Regions from separate parts of the Brevibacillus sp. WF146 genome, predicted to be linked through region 2. Evidence: riboswitches for the same ligand, from Rfam matches in the RefSeq annotation. Region 2 holds a riboswitch; each other region holds the start of a gene.
What was found. A riboswitch is a leader RNA that binds a small molecule or an ion and turns the genes downstream of it on or off. The one in region 2 is predicted to bind S-adenosylmethionine.

Region 1: another riboswitch for S-adenosylmethionine. It lies ahead of A6764_RS02150 (BMP family lipoprotein); the one in region 2 lies ahead of A6764_RS05770 (sugar ABC transporter substrate-binding protein).
Region 3: another riboswitch for S-adenosylmethionine. It lies ahead of A6764_RS05160 (MetQ/NlpA family ABC transporter substrate-binding protein); the one in region 2 lies ahead of A6764_RS05770 (sugar ABC transporter substrate-binding protein).

Annotation. Positions count from the first base shown of each region.
Region 1 covers NZ_CP109943.1:407,996-412,142, forward strand. Annotated here, with positions in the region: gene A6764_RS02145 (methyl-accepting chemotaxis protein) at 180-1,661, shown strand; SAM riboswitch class I at 1,749-1,859, shown strand; gene A6764_RS02150 (BMP family lipoprotein) at 2,094-3,122, shown strand; gene A6764_RS02155 (ABC transporter ATP-binding protein) at 3,200-4,147, shown strand, end outside.
Region 2 covers NZ_CP109943.1:1,184,148-1,188,294, forward strand. Annotated here, with positions in the region: gene A6764_RS05760 (copper amine oxidase N-terminal domain-containing protein) at 1-26, opposite strand, end outside; gene A6764_RS05765 (hypothetical protein) at 56-1,090, opposite strand; SAM riboswitch class I at 1,361-1,480, shown strand; gene A6764_RS05770 (sugar ABC transporter substrate-binding protein) at 1,599-2,741, shown strand; gene A6764_RS05775 (sugar ABC transporter ATP-binding protein) at 2,773-4,147, shown strand, end outside.
Region 3 covers NZ_CP109943.1:1,058,640-1,062,786, reverse strand. Annotated here, with positions in the region: gene A6764_RS05170 (methionine ABC transporter permease) at 1-608, opposite strand, end outside; gene A6764_RS05165 (methionine ABC transporter ATP-binding protein) at 608-1,645, opposite strand; gene A6764_RS05160 (MetQ/NlpA family ABC transporter substrate-binding protein) at 1,682-2,506, opposite strand; SAM riboswitch class I at 2,659-2,775, opposite strand; gene A6764_RS05155 (sigma-54-dependent Fis family transcriptional regulator) at 3,001-4,147, opposite strand, start outside.

The DNA.
Region 1 (4,147 bases), 780 kb from region 2:
GGGGCCAAACGGTCATTGCGGAACCCCTTCTGGTCCGGCAGCACTACGGGCGCGTTAGAACTTTTTTCACATGTTTTCCATGTACCCGATAGTATTTGGAAGATTTTTCAGGATATAATGACAAAAGAGAGCTGTATCCAGACACACGGGAGGTAAAGGAGGAACTTATGCTTCAGACCATGTTTCAATTGGTCCGCAACACCTTGACCAACAAAGAAGGCTTCATGATCTTTATTCTCTGGAATCATCTGTGGCTGGCCGGATGGATCGCGTATCAGGAGGGCGTGAACTTCTGGAAGCTGACATCGCTGGGCCTGCTGGTGACGCTGATCGTTTCGCCGTACTACTTCATCCGCAAAGGCAGTTACGTGATTCGCTACCTGGTGGCGATCGGCTTTATGTATTACTCCATCGCGTTCGACCACTTTACGTCTTACCCGGAGACGGCGTTCCTTTCCTTCATCGTGCTCGGCTTCCTCGCGGCCTATCTGGACTGGAAGCTGGTCGTCTCCGCCGGGATTGTCCAGATCGCGGCGACGTTTGTCGGGTTTTACACCGGTTTCTACGACATGTTCGACGAAGGCCGGACGGAGGTCAACCTGATCCTGCACCTCGTGTCCGTTGTGCTGATGATCGCCGGCTTGACCTACCTGTGTCTGGCCGGACAAGCCTCGCTGAGCAAAGCGGAGGCGGCGCGGCGGGAAGCGGAGGAAAAGGAACAGCGGCTGGCGGAGCTGTTGGGCCACATCCGACTGGTGACGGAACAGCTCGACCGCACGTCGGAGCACGTGCATGAGCACGCGGAGACGACCAAACGGAACACGGACGAGATGATGATCGCGTTCCGCGAAGTGGCGACGGGGATGGAGGCACAGGCCAACTCCACGGTGAAGATCGAGGAGGAAGTCCAGTCGATCGACCACGAGATCGTGGCGGTCAACGAGCAGGCCAACGCGATGAAGGCGGAGGCCGATCAGAACAACCGCCGCCTCACCGACAGCATCGGCATGATGAACGAGCTGTCGCGGCAGATGGAGCAGATCGTGCAGGCGGTCAACGTGGCCTCGTCCACCATCCGCGAGCTGAACCGGCAGGCCAACCGGGTGGAGGAGATCGTGCAGACGATCAACCAGATCGCGACCCAGACCAACCTGCTGGCGCTCAACGCGGCGATCGAATCGGCCCGGGCCGGGGAACACGGACGCGGCTTCGCCGTGGTGGCCGACGAGGTGCGAAAGCTGGCCGAGCAAAGCGCCACAGCCACCCAGGAGATTGCCGAAATCCTGCAGTCGCTGCACCAGGAGAGCGAAAACGCCGTGCGCCACATGAGCAACGGGGAAACGTCGGTGGCCAAGGGACAGGAGCTGGCCGTTCAGACCGTCACCTCCATCGAGGCGGTTCGGGCCGGGATGGAATCGTTTTTGCAGGCCGTCGAGCACGTGCGCTCCAGCATGGACAGGGTGAAGCTGCGCTCCGGAGAGGTGGCCGCCGAGATGTCGACGATTACGGCCGTGACGGAACAATCGGTGGCCAATCTGGAAGAGCTGTTCGCCACGGCGGAAAACCAGCATCAGAAGGTGCGGGAAATCACGGAGGAGCTGGGCGAGCTGAACGCGCTGTCGCGCAAACTGCAGCAGTCGTTTCGGGACCAACAAACGTAATGTTTCGAAATGACAAAAAAATCATTTGCATTTTGCTTTCCTTTTGCTAGAATAAGAGACATTACAACTGGATAGCGGATTCACCTTACCTTATCAAGAGAGGCGGAGGGACTGGCCCGATGAAGCCCGGCAACCACTGTACCCCGGTACAGAAAGGTGCCAATTCCTGCAAAACCCGTGGGTTTTGACAGATGAGGAAGAGGTTGGCGATAATTGGCAAACTCTTCCTCCGGGAAGAGTTTTTTTCATACCGTCAGCAGGGTTTCCATGGAAGTGCCTCTTGTGGAAAAAAAGGGGGAATAAGTCGAACGTTCTTGTGTTTCTATAGCAAAATATTCGTGTTTTTTCTTGATATTTTTGATAAAAACCTGTAAATTACCGGTATGAGAATCGCAAAATCGAAACTTTTGTCACTGGATAGGAGAGAGCAGCATGAAAAAGTACCTGTTGGCATTGATGACGTTTGCCGTACTGGCCGCCGGATGTGCGGCGGGTGGCGGCGCACCGGAGGACAAGGGACAAGCCGGGGGCCAGGATGGCGGCGCGAAGAAGCGGGTTGCGCTGGTTCTTCCGGAGAAGATCGGAGTCAACCCGTTCTTCCAGCAGATGGACGAGGGAGCCAAGAAAGCAGCGCAGGAATTTGGCGTCGATGTGAAAACCATCGAGTCGACCGACCACGCCGCCATCGAGGAGAACATCCGCGCGGCCGTGGCGGAGAATTACGATTTGATCATTACGTCGTCGTTTGAATCGGAGGACGCGCTGAAAAAAGTGGCGGCGGAAAACCCGGACCGCATGTTTGCAATCATCGATACCGTCGTGGACCTGCCGAACGTCCGCAGCGTGGTCTTTCGCGAGCATGAAGCCGCCTACCTGATGGGAGCGGCGGCCGGCCTGGCGACCAAGACCAACAAGGTGGGCATCGTCGCGGCGATGGACATTCCGCTTCTGAAAAAGTGGACGGTCGGCTTCCAGGAAGGACTGAAAGCGACCAATCCGAAGGCAGAGGTCTTCGTCAACTACGTCGGCAGCTTCAACGACCCGGCGAAAGCCAAGGAGCTGGCCCTGCTGCAGGCAAACAAGGGAGCCGACTTCATCTACGGGGCCGCTGCCGTAGGCGACCTGGGCGTGTTTGAAGCGGCCAAGGAAAAAGGCTTCTACACCTCCGGCCAGGACGTCGACCGCACCGGCATCGATCCGGAACACATCGTCCTGTCCCAGTTGAAAGGAACCGACACGGCCGCTTACGAAACGGTAAAGGCGTTTGTAAACGGCAGCCTGAAACCAGGCGTGCAAACGTACGGCCTGAAGGAAGACGGCGTCGGCGTCACCTACGTCACGCGCGAGAGCAAGACGCCGCTCCATCAGTTCATCGGCGAAGAGATCGTCAACAAGGTGAAAGCGATCAAGGACGAGATCGTGGCGGGTACGCGCAAGGTGCCCGATCCGCTGCAGCAGTAAACGAGACGGCGACCGACTACTGTGGTAGTCGGTTTCCTGTTGCAACGGGCCAACAGGAAAAAGGAGGGAAGAACGGGATGGCGTACCGTCTGGAAATGCGTAACATGACGAAAAGGTACGGCGATTTTACGGCCAACGACAATGTGTCGTTCACCCTGCGGGCCGGCGAAGTCCACGCCATCGTCGGGGAGAACGGCGCCGGCAAAACCACCCTGATGCGGATGCTGTACGGCATGGAACAGCCCACGTCCGGGGAGATCGTGCTGAACGGCCGGCCGGTGGTCTTTCGCGGCCCCGACGACGCGATCAAACACGGCATCGGGATGGTGCACCAGCACTTCATGCTGTTTGCCGATTTCAGCGTGGCGGAGAACATCGTCATCGGCTATGAACCGCAGCGCGCCGGCCTGTTCCGGCGCAAGGAAGCGGTGGAGGCGGTGCGGGCCCTCAGCGAGCGCTACCGCATCCCGATCGACGTGACCGCCCGGGTATCCCAATGCTCGGTCGGGGAACAGCAGCGCGTGGAGATTCTCAAGGTGCTGTACCAGGGAGCGGACATCATCGTACTGGACGAGCCGACCGCCGTCCTGACGCCGCTGGAGGTAAAGGAACTGCTGCAGACGATACGCCACCTGGCGGAGAGCGGCAAGAGCGTCATCCTGATCACGCACAAGCTCAAGGAAGTGATGGAGGTGGCCGACCGGATCACGGTGCTGCGCGGCGGCCGGGTGACCGGGACCGTTTCCCGGCAGGAGACCAGCGTGGACGAACTGGCCCGGCTGATGGTGGGCCGCGAGCTGCAGCCATTGAGCGAGCGGGTGAGCCTGGCCGGCGGGCCGCTCCTGCAGGTGGAAAACCTGACCGTTCGCGACAGGCAGACGATCGTGGACGGCGTTGCTTTTACCGTGCACCACGGGGAAATCGTCGGAATCGCCGGGGTCTCGGGCAACGGCCAGTCGGAGCTGCTGCAGGCCATCACCGGGCTGCGGCCGATCACGGCGGGCAGGGTGCTGCTGGGCGGAAAA
Region 2 (4,147 bases):
ATCGAGGCGACGGCAAATTTTCGCATGGAACAGTCACTCCTTGTCATGTATGAACTTAGATCCATTTCTTTCGTTTGGCGAGCCAGAACAAGCCGCCGAAAACAATAATCAGACCGCCCATGAGGGAAGCGGTGACCACCGGATTTACTTTGGACGGAGCCGGTTGAGCGCCTTCTCCGGCGGGCGCCGGTTTCGCGGTCTGGCCGTCTGTCTGTCCGCCGGCTGGATTGGCAGACGCCTGTGCGGCCGATTCTCCCTGCCCGGGGGATTGTCCCGGGGCGGCGGGGGAAGCGTCCGTCTGCGCAGGAAGGCTGCCGGACGCCGGCGTTTGTTGGCCGGAAGCGGCAGCGGACGGCTGCGGGCCGGAAGGGGACGAAGCGCTTGCCTTCGTTTTCGTGCCGGCCGGGGAGCCGGAGGACGGCTGGGCAGTTGATGCAGGCTTCCCCGCCGGTGCGGTCTGCGGCGATGAAGCCGTTGGGGCGGACGTTTGGGAGCCGGCGGCGGCAGCTGCCGTTCCCCCTTTCCACGGAAACAGCGGCTGGAGCGTGGAGCGAATCAGTTTGGTCTGCTTCTGGAATTCGTTCTTGTCGGAAGGCACGGTCCCCACACCGAACAGGCCGGGATTGCCCAGCGCGGCCAGCGCTTTGTCGAAAGCGGCGAACGCCGTTTTAGAAGCGCTGTCACTGATGTACGGGGCGAGCACGTTGAGGGTCCCTCTGCCTTTGGCCAAAAGCAGCTTTGCCTTGGCGTAGTCGTCAAACTGCTGCTCGGCGTTTGTCAACCGGCGGTCGATGTTCTTCACCAGCAGCGCTTTGTAGTTGTGCAGGACGAGATCCTTGTTTTGTTGAGAAAAGTTCGCTTCCAGTGTCTGGGCGGTCTGTTGGCCAAACTCCAGGGCGATCTCGTTTTTGCGGCTGAGAAACGCCTGGTGGGCGCCGTTCCAGTCTTCCGGAGTCTGTTCCAGCTTGGCCGCGATCTCCTTGAAGCTCTCCGCGAGGTCTTCCTTGTTCGGGTCGCCGTAGGAATAGGCGAAGGCGGATGCGGGCAGAAGCAGCGCCAGAAACAGGGCGAGCAAGAGGCGCAGCGGCACGGAGCCTCCTCCTTTCTATCATCAAAATAATGATAATCATTATCAAAACGATCTCCTCTCCTGATAATAAAGGGGCATCTCGTACGCGTCAATAAAGATTTTCATTCTCGATGAAAGGAGCACATGCCGTTCCATCCGTTTTTGGAAATCGCTTACAGTATCAAATATTTCTGAGAAACTTCCAAAAACGGGATTGACGGAGCCGCCGGCTTCGATGTATGATGTCCTCATCATCAAAAGCATAGTGGAAAACTTGGAATTACACATGCCTTCTTATCCAGAGCAGGCTGAGGGACTGGCCCGATGACGCCCGGCAACCGACTGTCAAGAGCATGCGGCTCTTGCGGCACGGTGCTAACTCCTGCAGGAATGTTTCCTGAGAGATGAGAGGTGAGCGAGCGAACCGCGCCTCTTTCCTCAGGGAAAGAGGCGTTTGTTTTTTCCGGTTTTTCCGTCCATGCCATCATTTTTCACGCACTCATACGGGGGGATGTACCAGATGAAAACGATGAAAAAATGGATGACAGCCAGTCTCGTCGCGGCTCTTTTGCTGACGGGCTGCACCAGTGAACAGCCGCCGGCGCCGTCTGCCCAGTCCGCCACGTCACAGTCGTCCCAGCCGGCGGCCGCGCCGCAGCAGCCGGCAGCCGCATCACCGGCGGCGTCTACCTCGGCGGCCATTCCGGCGGCAGTGGACAAACCGTTGAAAATCGCTCTGGTCAGCGAGTTCTCCATCGGGACGTTTTCCGCCCAGTACCTGCAGGGAGTCAAAGAGCAGGTGAGCAAATTCGGCGGCGAGCTGGTCGTCTACAACGCGGACGGCGACCTGGGCAAAATGGCGGCCCACCTCGACACCGCAGTCAACCAAAAAGTGGACGGGATCCTGATCAACCACGGCCGTGCGGAAGCGCTTCAGCCGGGCGTGGAGCGGGCGGTCAAGGCGGGGATTCCCGTCGTCGCGTTCGACAACGACCTGGACCAGGTGGACGGCGTCACCGTGATTGACCAGGACGACTACAGCCTGGCCTGGCAGGGGCTGAAAAACCTGGCCCAATCCATCGACGGGAAAGGCAACATCGTCTACATCTGGGTGGGCGGTTTTGCGCCGATGGAAAAGCGCAACCGCGTCTACGAGATTTTTCTCAAGCGCTACCCCAACATCAAGGAGATCGCCCGCTTCGGTTCGGCCACCCCGAACACGGCGCTGGACACCCAGGCGCAGATGGATGCGATCCTGAAAAAGTACCCGAACAAAGGCGACATCGCCGCCGTGTGGGCGCCGTGGGACGAATTCGCCAAAGGGGCTACGCGGGCGATCAAGGCGGCGGGACGGACGGAGATCAAGGTGTTCGGCATCGACTTGTCCGACGAAGACCTGCAGCTCATCCAGGAGAAGGACAGTCCATGGAAAGCGTCGGCGGCGACCGATCCGGCCGACATCGGACGGGTGCAGAGCCGCTTCCTCTACCAAAAGATCGCCGGCGAACACACGCCCAAGTACTTCTCGCTCGATCCGCATCTGGTCAGCCAGGACAAACTGCCGGACAAACCGGTCAACATGTCCGAACTGGCTCAATACGTGAGCGGGTGGGGACGTAGCGACGCCGCCGTCTCGCCGTGGATGGCCGCGCTGGAGGCTAAGCACAAGTGACAGGAACGGACAGATCAGGGAGGGATGCGAGATGACGGCCTCTGTTTTGGAAATGAAGGGGATCGTCAAGCAGTACGGCGGAGTGTACGCCCTGCGCGGGGTGGATTTCACCGTGCGCGGCGGGGAGGTGCACGCCATCCTCGGAGCCAACGGAGCGGGCAAAAGCACGCTGATGAAAATTCTCTCCGGCGCAGAGCAGGCGACGGCCGGCAGCATTCTGATCGACGGCCGCGAGCTTGCGGTCGCCGGACCGCGGGATGCCAAGCGGGCCGGCATCCACCTCGTGCAGCAGGAAGTGGACACGGGGCTGATTCCCTCCCTGAGCGTCGCGGAAAACATCCTCCTGGACCAATCCGTCTCCGCCGGCGGCTGGTGGCATTCGCCGAAGCGGACGGTGGAGCGGGCCCAACAGATTCTCAACCGGTGCGGTTTTTCCCTGCCGCTGAAGGCAAAGGCGGAGGAGCTGACGCTGGCAGAAAAGCAGTTGGTGCTGCTGGCCCGCGCCGTGGCCCAGGACGTCCGCTTCGTCATCTTTGACGAGCCGACCGCGCCGCTCAGCCTGACGGAAGCGGCGGCGCTGTTCGAGCTGATCGCCAGCCTGAAGGCGGCCGGGGTGGGGATCGTCTACATCTCCCACCGGCTGCCGGAGGTGTTCGCCATCGCTGACCGCATCACCGTGCTGCGGGACGGCAGTCGAGTGTGGGAAAAGCGGACGGACCAGACCAGTCCGGAAGAAGCGGTGTCGGCGATGCTGGGCCGACGCGAAGCCAATCGGGCGGACGACCGGACGGGACGCGCGGGCGAGGTGCTGCTGGAAGTGAGAGAACTGCGGATCGGCCACAAGGTGAAGCGGTTTGACGTCCAGGTGCGGCAGGGGGAGATCGTCGCGGTGGTGGGACTGGTGGGCGCCGGCAAGACAGAGGTGTCCCGCGCCCTGTTCGGCGCTGACCGGCTGGACGGCGGCGAGATCCGGCTGCGGGGGCGGACCCTGCGCCTCCGCCATCCGGGCGAAGCGATCCAGAACGGCATCGCGCTGATTCCCGAAGAGCGGCGGCTGCAGGGCATTCTGGTGGAGGAGCCGGTGAAGCACAACCTGACGCTGGCCCACCTGCGGGCGTTTGCGCGGGGAGGCTTTCTTTCGGACAGGGCGGAGCGGGAGGCGGCCCAGTCCCTCGTGGAGCGGCTGGGCATCAAGACGGCCGGGCTGGACCAGCGGACGGGCAGCCTGTCCGGCGGCAACCAGCAGAAAGTGGCGATCGGCAAGTGGCTGTTGACCACGGCCAGCGTTTTCCTCTTCGACGAGCCGACCAAGGGCGTGGACATCGGCGCCAAGCAGGAGATTTTCCGCTTGATCAGGGAACTCGCGGACGAGGGCAGGGGCATCTTGTACTTTTCCAGCGAGATTG
Region 3 (4,147 bases), 130 kb from region 2:
TGCACCAGGCAGATCAGAATGATGACCGTCATGATCATCACTTCGATATCCCACTGCTGATAGCCGTAGCGCAGCGCCAAATCACCCAGACCGCCCGCGCCAACCGCTCCCGCCATCGCCGTCGCCCCGATCAGGCCGATGGTCGCGATGGTCAGACACAAGACAATGCCCGGTCTGGCTTCGCGAATCATGATGCGGAAAATGATTTGCGAGCGGGAAGCGCCCATTGCCTGATACGCCTCAATCACGCCCCGGTCCACTTCGAGCAGCGCCGTTTCCATCAGGCGGGCGATATACGGCGTGGTATACACGATAAGCGGCACGATCGCGCCCTCAACCCCGATGGAGGTGCCGACGACAAACTCTGTGAACGGGATGATCGCCACCATCAAAATGATGAAGGGAAGCGAGCGAATCACGTTGATGATGACGTTGAGACTGTGATAGACCCACTTGTTGGGGGCAAGGTGATCCGGACGGGTAATGACCAGCAGCACCCCCAGCGGAATGCCCAGCAGTGTGGAGATGAACAAGGAGATCCCGACCATGATCACCGTTTCTTCAAAAGATTGATAAAACAGCGGCAGCAGTTCCACCAGTCGATCCATTATCTCCCCACCTCCTCTTGCGATACGACATCCACCCGGTACACGGACTCGCGCAGATAAGCGATTCCCTCCTGCACCGCTTTTTCTTCACCGGAAATATGCAGCAGCAGGATGCCGAGCGCGGTTCCTTTTATCGAGCTGATCGACCCGTACAGCAGGTTTGTCCTGACCGGATAGCGGGAGGCAAGCGTTCCCAGAACGGGATCGAGGGCCGCATCTCCGCGGAACGCGACGCGCAGGATGTACGCGCTGGGACCGGCGTTCTTGATTTTGGCCAGCATCTCTTTCGGGACCTGGTCATCAAAGACCGTCTTGATAAAGTTGCGCGTCGTCGGCTGCTGCGGATTGCTGAAGACATCCAATACCGTTCCCTGCTCGATGATGACCCCGTTTTCCATAATGGCCACGCGGTCGCAGATTTTTTTGATCACCTGCATCTCGTGGGTGATCAGCACAATCGTCAGGTTAAACTTTTGGTTGATGTCCAAAAGCAGGTCAAGAATCGACTCCGTGGTTTGCGGGTCAAGCGCCGAGGTCGCCTCGTCGCACAGCAGGATTTCCGGATCCATGGCAAGCGCCCGGGCTATCCCCACCCGCTGTTTCTGCCCGCCCGACAATTGGGAGGGGTAGGCGCTCGCCTTGTCTTCCAACCCTACCAGGCGCAGCAGTTCCTCCACTTTTTTTCGAATCTGCTCTTTCGGCACCCGATTCATCCTGAGAATTTCGGCGACGTTGTCAAAAACGTTGTACGACGACAGCAGGTTAAAGTGCTGAAAAATGACGCCGATCTTTTTGCGGGCGTGGCGCAGTTCCTTCTCGGACAGCTTCAGCATGTCCTGCCCGTTGACCACGACCGATCCGCTTGTCGGCTTTTCCAGCAGGTTGATCGTTCGGAGCAGGGTGCTTTTCCCTGCTCCGCTGAACCCGATCACGCCGAAAATTTCGCCTTTGTTGACGTGGAGCGTTACGCCTTTCAGTGCTTCCACCTGTTTGCTGCCAACCTTGTACGTCTTGTGAATATTCGTTAGCTGTATCATCTGCCCATGCTCCTCCCTGTTGGGACGTTTCCCTCCTTACCAAGAAGGGAGCACCGATCCGGAAAACTCTTCCTCGATGAACTTCTTGACTTCCTCCGAGCGGTAGATCTTGACCAGTTTTTGATAGACAGGGTTGTCCTTGTCCTTCTCGTTTACGGCGAGAATGTTGACGTACGGGGAGTCCGGCCCTTCGGCAAAAATCGCGTCTTTTTTCGGGTTGTACCCCGCTTCCATCGCAAAGTTGGTGTTGATGCTTGCCGCGTCCAGGCTTTTCAGCGTCCGGGCGAGCAGTGCCGCCTCCAGTTCTTTAAAGACCAGCTTTTTCGGGTTTTCGATGATGTCCTGCGGCGTTGCTTTGTTGCCGACGCCGTCTTTCAGCTTGATCAATCCCGCGGCCTGATAGAGCTGCAGGGCGCGCGCCCGGTTGGTCGGGTCGTTTTGGATGCCGACCGTGCCGCCTTCCGGGATGTCCTCCACCTTCTTGTACTTGGTGGAGTAAATCCCCATCGGGAAGGTGACGGTTTTGCCAATTTCGACAATATGAGTTTTGTGATCTTCGTTAAATTTCTCTAAAAACGGAATGGTTTGAAAGCTGTTTACGTCAATGTTTCCTTTATCCAGCGCCTGATTGGGAAGAACGTAGTCGTTGAACACGACGACTTCGATGTCCAATCCTTCTTTTTTGGCCACTTCCTTTACCTTGTTGAGGATTTGTTCGTGCGGGCCGGCGGTGACGCCCACTTTGATCGTTGTTTTTTCCCCAGCCGGTGCGGCCGAATTGTCCGACTTGTTTCCTCCGCAGGCGGAAAGCAGCGTGGCGATCACAAGCAGCATGATCAACAAGAAACGCGTTTTTTTCATGATGGTCTTCTCTCCTTTTCTCCGATGAAACGATGTATGAATGCATGATGGGAAAACAACGGCGTCGATGTGAACGCATCCTCTCCTTTCAATAAAAAAACCTCTTACAAAGAAGAGGTAAGGGCAGCAAGCCGCCTGCTGCGTAAATACCTCTCTTATCTTTCGGAATCGAACCTAGCGGAATCGATCCGTTGGATTTGGCACCACAAATGTTCGTTTAGGTTGCCGAGGCTTCACAGGGCCAGTCCCTCCACCTCTCTTCATAAGAGATCATCCTATCCAGTTGTAAGTGCAATTCCGATTTGATTAGTTGGATTATAACGTGTCCGCAGGTGTCTGTCAATGACTTTATCGTTTATTGTCGCTATGTATTGAAAATTGTCAAAACGAATCGAATCAGGTCGCAAAACGAACGAAAGAGGCGGAAAGCCGCCTCTCCTTGGTCCCCCGAGCGAGTCGCCGAAGCGATCCACGAACAGTCCTTGGCCGAATCGCTACGGTTGAAAGATCTTGTACTCCTGCATTTTGCGATAGAGCGTATTGCGGCTGATCTGAAGCATTCGGGCTGCCTTGCTGATATTCCAGCGGGCCAATCGAAGCGACTGCTCGATCGCCTCTTTTTCCAAAACCGGTAAGGAAGGAACCTTTTGTTGATGTTCCTCCTCCCGTTCTTCCGTTTCAAACTGAAGATGTTCGGGACCGATCGAATTCCCTTCCGCCAAGAAGACCGCCTGGTTTAACACGCTGTACAGCTCCCGTACGTTTCCCGGCCACGAATAGGCACGCAGCTTTGTCTGTGCTTCCGCGGAAAGTGTGATCGCAGCAGAGCCGCTCATCGTCCGGAGAAGATGTTCCGCCAGCTCAATCACATCGCTCCGCTTGCGAAGCGGCGGCAGGGTTATCTGAATTCCTTTCAATCGGTAGTAGAGGTCGGCCCGGAATCGATTCGCCTTGATCTCTTCCCGCAGGTCCTTGTTTGTTGCCGCGATGATGCGGACATCGACCGGTTTGCTTTTCACACTGCCCACCGGGGTAACCACTTTCTCCTGCAGGACGCGGAGCAGCGCCGCCTGGGCACGGAGGGACATGTCGCCGATCTCGTCCAAAAACAGCGTTCCCTGATGCGCCGCTTCGATTTTCCCGATATTCCCCTCGGCTTTCGCTCCCGTGAAGGCACCTCCCTCGTATCCGAACAGTTCGCTTTCGATGATCGTTTCCGGAATGGCGCTGCAGTTGACGGCAATAAACGGATGCCGCGCTCGCAAACTGGCGGAATGAATGGATTGGGCAAACAGTTCTTTGCCCGTTCCCGTTTCGCCCAAGAGAAGAACGGACAGATCCGTTTCCGCCACTTTTTGTGCCAGCGCCTTGGCGCTCTGCAGACTGGGACAAGAGCCCGCTATCCGCTCAAATGTGTGCAGCGGCTGTCTGGCCGCATCCTTCGTGAGCACCGCAACAGACCGCCAGATTTTGCGCGTATGGTCCACGATGGATTCGATTACGAACCCCTTTTTCTCTCGGAATTCCTTGCCCACGCAATCCTTTCCCAGTATGCGCCGTGCCGCTTGATTCGCACGAATGATGCGGTTGTCGCCGTCGAGGGTCAGAAGCGGGGTATGAAGCCGATTGGACGTGTGTTCC